3 regions of the Methylophaga sp. UBA678 genome follow, and region 1 is predicted to be linked to each of the others. Evidence: riboswitches for the same ligand, from Rfam matches in the RefSeq annotation. Region 1 holds a riboswitch; each other region holds the start of a gene.
What was found. A riboswitch is a leader RNA that binds a small molecule or an ion and turns the genes downstream of it on or off. The one in region 1 is predicted to bind cyclic di-GMP.
Positions count from the first base shown of each region.

Region 2: another riboswitch for cyclic di-GMP. It lies ahead of B3014_RS07675 (PEP-CTERM sorting domain-containing protein); the one in region 1 lies ahead of B3014_RS00445 (hypothetical protein).
Region 3: another riboswitch for cyclic di-GMP. It lies ahead of B3014_RS14960 (hypothetical protein); the one in region 1 lies ahead of B3014_RS00445 (hypothetical protein).

Region 1 covers NZ_DBNG01000002.1:38,117-41,233, forward strand. Annotated here, with positions in the region: gene B3014_RS00435 (hypothetical protein) at 1-308, opposite strand, end outside; gene B3014_RS00440 (polysaccharide biosynthesis/export family protein) at 336-887, opposite strand; gene B3014_RS00445 (hypothetical protein) at 1,016-1,531, opposite strand; cyclic di-GMP riboswitch class I at 1,566-1,645, opposite strand; gene B3014_RS00450 (hypothetical protein) at 1,851-2,339, opposite strand; cyclic di-GMP riboswitch class I at 2,375-2,456, opposite strand; gene B3014_RS00455 (undecaprenyl-phosphate glucose phosphotransferase) at 2,689-3,117, opposite strand, start outside.
Region 2 covers NZ_DBNG01000012.1:189,808-192,924, forward strand. Annotated here, with positions in the region: gene B3014_RS07665 (Gfo/Idh/MocA family protein) at 1-161, shown strand, start outside; cyclic di-GMP riboswitch class I at 359-440, shown strand; gene B3014_RS07670 (hypothetical protein) at 469-972, shown strand; gene B3014_RS07675 (PEP-CTERM sorting domain-containing protein) at 1,082-1,834, opposite strand; cyclic di-GMP riboswitch class I at 1,860-1,949, opposite strand; cyclic di-GMP riboswitch class I at 2,319-2,401, shown strand; gene B3014_RS07680 (hypothetical protein) at 2,428-2,946, shown strand; gene B3014_RS07685 (PA0069 family radical SAM protein) at 3,040-3,117, opposite strand, start outside.
Region 3 covers NZ_DBNG01000034.1:17,474-20,590, reverse strand. Annotated here, with positions in the region: gene B3014_RS14975 (metal ABC transporter solute-binding protein, Zn/Mn family) at 1-320, shown strand, start outside; gene B3014_RS14970 (ester cyclase) at 337-774, opposite strand; gene B3014_RS14965 (thioredoxin family protein) at 824-1,162, opposite strand; gene B3014_RS14960 (hypothetical protein) at 1,339-1,878, opposite strand; cyclic di-GMP riboswitch class I at 1,896-1,982, opposite strand; gene B3014_RS14955 (hypothetical protein) at 2,143-2,544, opposite strand; gene B3014_RS14950 (hypothetical protein) at 2,646-3,117, opposite strand, start outside.

The DNA of each region.
Region 1 (3,117 bases):
GTACTTCGCTCAGTGGCATAAGTCGTATTAAAACTCGCAAATGGATTTTCTTTATCAAGTTCTTTTAAGTCTTGATATCGACTAATTCTATACCCGAGACGTATTTCAGATGTCGAGTTCTCTAATGAGCGAGTTAGTGAAAGGGTTGGATCAATGTTCAAGCTAAAGTCATCTAACTCATCTTCTCGTAGTAGTTCATTATCATCGTATTTAAATTTAGGATCTGCCTGAGCATTAAATACCCATTCAGCTGCCGACGCAGTGTTGCTTAGTAACATAGGCAACAGTAGCGGAATATATTTTATCATTGACACGCTTCTCAGCTATTATTCTGCTTAAGGTACGATGATGACGTCACCGCTTTCTAGTGTGATATTGGTATTCAGTGCTTTACCTTTTTTTATTTCAGCATATTTCACCGGTAAGACTTGTTGAGTTGTGCCGTCTCTTCGTAGCACGATAATGTTATTTTCTTCTGCATATGGAGATAATCCACCAGCTAAGCTTAAAGCCTGCATAGCATCCAGAGGTTGATTCATTACAAACGAACCTGGATTTAGGACTTTGCCCAGAATGTGTACCCTATTACCTTCAACGCTAGTAACAGAGAGTGTGACAACAGGATCAGCTAAGTATTCACTGAGTTTTTTGGTTAATTCTTCTTCGACGTCAGCTACTGTTTTATCTTTAGCAACAATTTCACCGGCTAGTGGGAAAGTAATAATACCGTCTGGCAGCACGACGGCTTGTTTTTGTAACGCTTCCTCATTCCATACTGAAATATCTAGGATATCGCCCGAATTTAATAGATAACGCTGGTCTGCAAAGACGCTTGAGGAAAATAGGGAAGTGAGAATCAAAAAGAAGAAAATGAAGCGTTTTGACATGAGGGAAAATCCTTATCTATAAATGACATTCAAATTTGATATTAACACTCTATTTTTCAAAAAAAAAGGGAGCTTTTGCTCCCTTTCATTTTGTTACAGTAAGTTACTGTTAATATGAATCTTAATTCTTATGCAGCAACTGCTGATTTTCTTCTAAGCCCTAAGAAGCCTAATAAAGCAGGGGCAAACAAGAATAATGCTGCTGGTACTGGTACGGCAGATACTGACACATCATATTTTAGGATGTTAGAAGATGCATCAATAATATCTAAACCATAAACAACGCCAGCTGTTAAAAATGCTGTGAAACTAAAGTCGCCAGTAATATCAAAAGTTTGTGCGCCAGGTAAATAATCTCCACCTAAATCTAACTCACCAAATACTAATGTAGCCCCTGTTAAAGCTGCGAACGGGTTGAAAGACCATTCCACTTTGACTGCGGTGTTGTCATCTGATGAAAGATCAAACAGTGAAGACCAACTTGTCACTTCACCAACTGTTCCACCAGCTAATACAGTACTGTTATTATTGACATCAACTGACTGTGTTGCGCCACTTGACCCTACACCAGTAAGAGTCAATGTTGCAGCATTAACACTGACCGAAAACAAAAGAGCTACAAAAAATAGCATCGCTTTTTTCATAATAAACTTCCTTATGCATAAGTTAATAAACAAGCAATGCAACCCAGCCATCTTTATACACAAAGATCTGTGGCTTTCCGACCCCGCCTCGCGGCGAGTTTGGCTTTAAATCAATTATCAAATTGTTAGTTTGATAATTACCTATCTGACTTTTCAGATGGTTTCATCTTACGAGTCCAATCGAGTTCGTGTCTATTGTACCTTGGTACAATGTCTATGATTAATTTTCGTGCTTAATAAAATACTATATTGAAGGATAATATAATTCCAATAAAAAAGGGAGCTTAAGCTCCCTTTTTTAATTTTGTGTAACTTTTACTTACGCTGCAACAGCTGTTTTTCTACGCATACCCAAAAAGCCTAATAAGGCAGGGGCAAACAAGAATAATGCAGCTGGAACAGGTACTGCAGATACTGATACGTCATATTTAACCACACCTGAAGTCGCATCAATGATTTTTAAGATGTAGTTTGTGCCAGCAGTCAGCATAGCAGTGAAACTGAAGTCATCGGTAATTGCATATGACACTGTGTCACCCAATGTACCGAATACTAATGTGGCACCAGTAATCGCTGGATTAAATGACCATGCAATCACAACTGGTGTAGCTTCGTCAGTTGATAATGCAAACTCAGAACTCCAAGTACCAGCAGTAGAAACTGTACCACTACCTAATACAACTGAACCAGATGTGACATCAGCACTTTGACTTGCGACAGATGAACTTACTTCAGACAGAGATAACGTCGCGGCGTTAACACTTACTGAAAACAATAAAGCTACGACAAATAGCATCGCTTTTTTCATAATAAACTTCCTTATGCATAAGTTGAAAAAACAAGCAATGCAACCCAGCCATCTTTAAAAGTTTAAAGATCTGTGGCTTTCCGACCCCGCCTCACAGCGAGTTTGGCTTTAATTACACAACATCTAACCCGCTGACGTTGTGTAAGATCATATGATTAAGATCTTGCTACAAAGCCATCACCGTTGATGTCTATTGTTCTGATTGCTATTGAAAATAATGACGATAACAAGTGTTATCTGGCATCGATGATTGATGCATCTATTTCAATAGTAGTTATATGATACCGTGTCTCATTGCAGGCAACAAGTTTATTTTCCTAAGTAAAACTACTGATACTCAGTCGGGAATTCAATAGGCATTTTTACCCACAAACCCTTTGAATATCGTTAAGAAAATAATCTCAATATCTAATAACAATGACCAGTTCTGGATATATTTTAAATCGTAATGCACGCGACCTTGCATTTTGTCCAAGGTATCAGTTTCCCCCCTAAAGCCATTTATCTGGGCTAAGCCCGTAATACCTGGTTTGACTTTATGTCTCAACATATACCCTTGAATCTGAGCGCGGTATTGTTCGTTATGTGCTACAGCATGAGGCCGTGGGCCTACAATGGACATGCTTCCGCCCAATGAATTAAAGAATTGAGGTAACTCATCCAATGATGTTCTTCTCAAAAAACCGCCAAATGGTGTGATACGGCTATCATTCTTTTGTGCCTGTGTGACAGTATCTCCATCTTCTGTTACCGTCATCGTGCGGAATTTCCAGACTTT
Region 2 (3,117 bases), on a different contig from region 1:
CAAAGGCCAATCATTTCAATCTGGAAATAGAGCATTTCTCTGAGTGCATACTGCAAAATAAGGCTCCCAAGCTCACGATGACAGATGCAAGAAATAATTGTGCTGCTATTTGTGCTGCTCTGGCTTCAGTCCGACAATCAAAAAAAGTTGATATTGATTGAAAGTCAGCAACACTGATAGTCGCCATTGAAATAAAGAAACGGATCTTTAAGTAGAAAAGCCGAAATGCGCACCCTTTAACTTGAGATCTATCAATGTTAGGGTAGAAGCAACAACAAACTATTTGTTGTTGGTACCCGTTAAGAAGGTATTGATTTACATTCATAGCGGGTATGTTCGGCTCAACACGTTCGTGATGGGCTGTCATAGCCAAACTCGTCGCGAGGCGAGGACGGAAAGCTACAGATCTTGATGAAGAACGAGATGGCTGGGCTGCATTGCTTTGTAACAAATCAAGGAGTTTATGATATGAAACAAGCGATGCTATTTGCAATTGCTTTATTTGCCACAGTGTCAGCTAATGCTGCCACACTCACCATCAATCCAACAGGGTCAACTAATGCCACTCAGACCACCTCAGTAGATACAGGAAGCACGGTGTTAGGTAGTGGTACCGTCACTAACGGTGACGAGCCGTGGAGTTCAACTTACGATGTGACTACAACAGAAGATACCTCTACCATTATTGAGTGGTCATTTAATCCTGTAGCTGCGCTGACAGAAGCCACCATTTCTTTTGATAATGGGGTTGATCCAGTTCAGTTGTTTGATATTTCAGGTGATTTCAGGTTTACAGGTTTGATTTACGCAGGCACAGTTGCCTCTGTTAATTTGCTGAATGGTAATCGAAACGTCTTTAAATATGACGTATCATTGCAATCAGTTTCTGAAGTCCCTGTTCCTGCAGCATTTTTTCTTTTAGCCCCAGCTCTGTTAGGGTTCCTTGGTCTACGTAGAAAAAACGTGCTCTAGCTAGGGAAATTTAAACTTTTCTGAGACACTTCAATTATCTGACAAGATATTGAGTATTGTGAAAAAGCCGTGGTACAAAAAAGACCACGGCTTTTTTTATTGCTGAACTTTATTTTGCCTTACGGCGCAAGCCGATAAATCCTAATAGAGCAGGAGCAAACATCAATAATGCACCAGGTACGGGAACTGCAGATGGTACATCAACTTCTTCAATTCCAGCATAAAGCACACTCTGTTGGCTGTAGTTATAAAAACCAAAAGAACCATTACTGAATGCACCAGTAATACTTAACTCTTTTATACCATTGACAAAAACTTCAACTAAAGAGGATGTAAAGGTAATATCAAAGTCATATGTTGTATTATCCAGCCAACCTGTATCGCCCAAGTTAGTTGCACGGGCTAATTCGGTCACATTTTTGCTTGGATCATGAGCCCATGCACCAGAGTTATCACCTAATACGCCGCTGACCTGTGAGATGGCCAGGCCTTTTTGACCAGCACCGTAATAGGTTTGATCTCCTTGTTTCCAGTCGATGAGTAAATAATCAGCAGATGAGTTGGTTAGATCGTTATTGTTATAACCCAAGACAAACCCGATATAATCATCGTCAGCAGTCGTCTTTACTGTTATCTGACCTGATAATGCCGTGCCCTGGCTATTTTTATTGTTGTGAAAGACGGTTGGAGTACCGTTGATTCCTTGTTGAACAGCATTATTACCCGACTGTAATACCCAGTTACCGTTACCATTTGCCTTCCATGAAGACAAATCAACGGGCTGAGGTGCAGCCATAGCTGTTGTGGATATTGCTCCAAGAATGAAGCCACCCAAGAGAAGGTTTTGTAACGTTTTTTTCATGCCATTTTCCTTATTCGCAAAGTGAAAATGCAACTCAGCCATCTCATTTTTATCAGTAGAATTGAGACCTGTAGCTTTCCGTGCTTGGCTCACACCAAGGTTGGCTTTGAAATTGAGCGCTGGGTTTTACCAGCAAGGAAATTCTAACCCAACCAGACGCGATAGAAAATAACGTGTTTTGTATTTTCTTTACAAAAGTTAACTTTTGTAAAGTGACATGCGTTCGCTGCTATCTAGCGATAACGCAATGAAGCTGATAGTGCAACTCCATATTCCCGGTGTATAGAAAGTCTCATTGTTAATTCTTGCAATAATTCACAACCAGTTCACAGTTTTTTTGTGATCATTATCACGCGATCAAGCAAATGCTGTGCGTTACATCCCAGATTTAACTAACTGGTGTGGTTCTGAAATTCAGTGATTTGTACCATCGAGTCATCTGAAATAGTTCAGATGGTCACATCATTAGTTATTTGTGATGTGTTTTTTATAAAGCCAAACTCGTCGTGAGGCGGGGTCGGAAAGCCACGGATCTCTAATGTAATTGGAGATGGCCGGGTTGCATTGCTTCATAGATTAAATAGGAATTTATTATGAAAAAAGCGATGCTATTTGCTGTAGCTCTTTTGTTTTCGGTTGGTGTTAATGCCGCTACGTTAAATTTGACTGGAATTGGTTCATCAGGTGCTTCTCAAAGCGTTGATGTAAACAACAACAGTACAGTTTTAGCAGGTGGTACTGTAGGTGAATCAAGCAGTTGGTCTTCAGGCTTCGATTTAACCTCAGACACTGATACTGCAGTAAAGGTTGAATGGTCATTTAACCCATTTACTGCTCTTGATAGTGCAGTACTTGTATTCAGTGAAATCACAGGTCCATCAGGTGGTTACACTGGTAGTACACAGTACTTCAACATCACTGGCGACTTTAGCTTTACAGCATTTTTAACTGCTGGTGTGTACTACGCTGTTGATATTATCGACGCTACATCTAGTATTTTGAAATATGATGTATCAGTATCTGCAGTACCTGTACCAGCTGCATTATTTTTATTCGCACCAGCCTTATTAGGATTATTGGGCATGCGTAGAAAAACTGCAGTAGCAGCATAAAACTTGAAATCAAAAATCAAGTTAACAATTGTTAGTTAGATTGAAAGGGGAACTTCGGTTCCCCTTTTTTATGTCTAATAAAGATGCTCTTTTCTAAAACAAATCCATTTGCTTTGATGGTTTGTGAAATAAGTCGGTTCGTAGAACCAATGAAGATTGGTTTATGGGGTA
Region 3 (3,117 bases), on a different contig from region 1:
GCCATGATGCGTTTAGTTATTACACCAAAGCCTATGGCGTCAGATTCTTATCACCCCAGGGCGTATCCACAGAAACCGAAGCCTCAGCAGCTACCATCGCTAAACTCATCGACCAGATTAAACAGCTTGGCGTAACACGTTATTTTTTTGAAAACTCTAATAACACCCGTTTGATCAAGCAGATTGCTAACGCCACCGGGGCAAAACCAGGCGGCAGACTCTATCCGGAGTCGTTATCTGAAGAAAATGGACCGGCTCCAACCTATATCAAACTGATGCAATACAACACACAACAAATCGTTACGGCCCTTTCAGAATAACGCCGAGATACCCAGGCTATTTATTTTCAGATAGTCTGGGTAGTGGGTCCTGGTTATCTTGATGACGAAGTTGCTCCTCCAGACTCTTTAAATCTCCCAACACCCATACATCAGAAATAAGATCTTGTCTAAAAGTAAACAAAGCTGAGCCCTGCCAGCTTAAGCGTTTTTGTGTGGGGGGATATCCCATAAACACATCTCGATGAATGCCAGTAAAGGTCATTTTGGCAAATACTTTATCGCCTTCTTCTACAAGCTCATCAATAATGCATGTGTAATTGCCCAATGCTTTATGGACCATATCAACATACTCAGAGACCCCGACATGCCCGCGTTTTTCCTCACCCAATGATCCTCGGAAAGTCACATCATCACATAGGATAGAAGATATGGATGCCTTGTTGTGAGCATTCCATAAAACCTCATAAAACCGCCGCACATGGTCTTTATGCATAACTATTCTCAGAGAAAATCAGTCGGGACAGGGCTGGAACTAGTTTGGCTTAGTTGAGCTTTGACAGCAATTCATGAACCTCTTCAGCACGTAATGGCCTCACAAGACGACCCACTTCTTGACCATTGTTTAGCAGTATCAATGTCGGCCATAGCTTAACCTTAAACCCACGGCCCAATCGCTTACCCTTACCGTCATAGATTTTGATATGACGCAGTTCACTATGTTCATTGACCACTTCGATTATAGCTGCACTTGCTGCCTGACAATGACCACACCAAGGCGCACCAAACTCAAGTAATACCTTTCCTGGCAATTCCCTCGTTTGCTCAAAGGTTAATGTTTCCTCTGCATAGCCTGAGTCGTCATCAGCTTGATTCATATTCATATAATTAACTCTATGGGTAAATGACAATCTCTTTACTCAATCGCCGAAAGACTATTCTCTCAGCAACAAAAAACAGTTTATTTGCCATCTCATCTTGCCATAAGTTTCTGTCAGGCAATAAAAAAGCCGTAATGAACTTAATCATTACGGCTTTAATCGGTTTAACAGTCTGGGTATTAAGCGACTGTTTTTTGAGCTCTACGACGTAAGCCCATGAAACCTAATAATGCAGGAGCAAACAAGAATGCTGCAGCAGGAATAGGCACAGCAGATACGTTTAATGACATACCACCGATATTATCTCCGTATACACTGTCATTGATAAAAAACTGAACAGTGGCATCTGATAACAGTGTAAATGTTGCACCAAGTGCATTCAGCAGTGCTAAATCAGCAGTCGCATATCTACCAGTATCGCTAGTGATGATATTAGTAGTTCCAGAGGGTGTAGTGAATGAGTAGTTGTTTACCCAGCCTTTTGAACAACCTGTACCATCAGCACCACAACCTTGAACTTTACCCCAGGCATTCCACGCTGTGTATGTGTCATCTTTAAATGGGCTGATTGAATAAGTACCTGCTTTCAGGTTGAGTTCAACAGCATTCGAAGAAGTGTTTGTTTTTGCATCAAGGTGGACAGTTGCTGCATTGGCAGTCAACGGCGCCATAATTAACAACCCGAGAGCGATTACTAGATTCTTGCTAAATAACTTCATTACATAAGCCTTTGTTATTGTGCAACTCAGCCATCTTTATTCACAACTTATAAAGACCTGAAGCTTTCCGTGCTTGGCTCACACCAAGGTTGGCTTTATTGAGAAATTAATTTATTACAGCTACAGAATAAATCGCTTCTATAACTCAATCAATTGTACCTTGGTACTAGAAAGCCAATTTAAACGTAGGTTTTGGCGTTTTCCGTCATTGAGATTACTCCCACGCACATCAATCTGAACACGCAAAACAGATCTGGAGGACAACTAGGTATCAATTAGATAAATCAAACTCAGCGCGGCAATAACGTAACAAGCTAAAGTGAAAAATGACCAAAACCAGAGAGCGAGTAGCCCTGACTTTTTTCCACCATAAGCGAGGTTCTCAATAAAGATCGCTTCTTGCATCCGCTTGGCAATAAAGTGCATCGCCAGCACAGCAAGCAGAAATTGAATCAACGCTGGCACCCAACTCAAGACAGTCGCACTCATTACATACAGGATGCATAAAGAAATCATACCAAGAATGAACGAGCTGATGGCTTTGCCGTATTGACCAATACGCACATAATTAATAGCAATAAGGCTCAGTCCGCAAAGCGGTGTACCTAGAAAAGTCGCGATGCCAACTTGCCTGTGTGAAAACAGGGTTGCTCTTCCTTGATTCAATTTTTATCTCCTGACAAAAGTCATCACTGCAGCTAGCCAATGACTTAATCTAATCATTCATTAGATTAATATTACTCTCTAAGCCTCACTCATCGCCATGACTATTCCTTACTCTCACGTGGGTGTAGCTCAGACTCAATCCACTCCGCGACCTCTTGCTTGTCTTGTCTTTTTACCATCTGTCTCGTATTGATGTCTTTTGGATAAACGCAAGTGCCGGTATTGTGCTTCAGCACAAATGCGCGCTTCGCCCCAACAGGGTGTTTACTCGGAGCATGAATTACCGCAGCTCTTAACTCGAGACATTCAACGTCTTCCAGTGAAGCATTTAAACCTATTTTATTTTGAGTGTTTTCAATAATGTCTCGAAACGTACCTAAAATCAGATAACCACCATTGAGCAACGGCCCTTGACGCAAAGTTTGCTGCACATCCTGCTCGGTCACATTAATGCGCTCAAACTCTGTTACAGCAAGCTTATACTCCTCCCCGGACGTCATTTTTATCACGGCTTGTACACACACCACATGAACAGGTCTCTCACCCATATTCACTAACATACACAGCGCATCA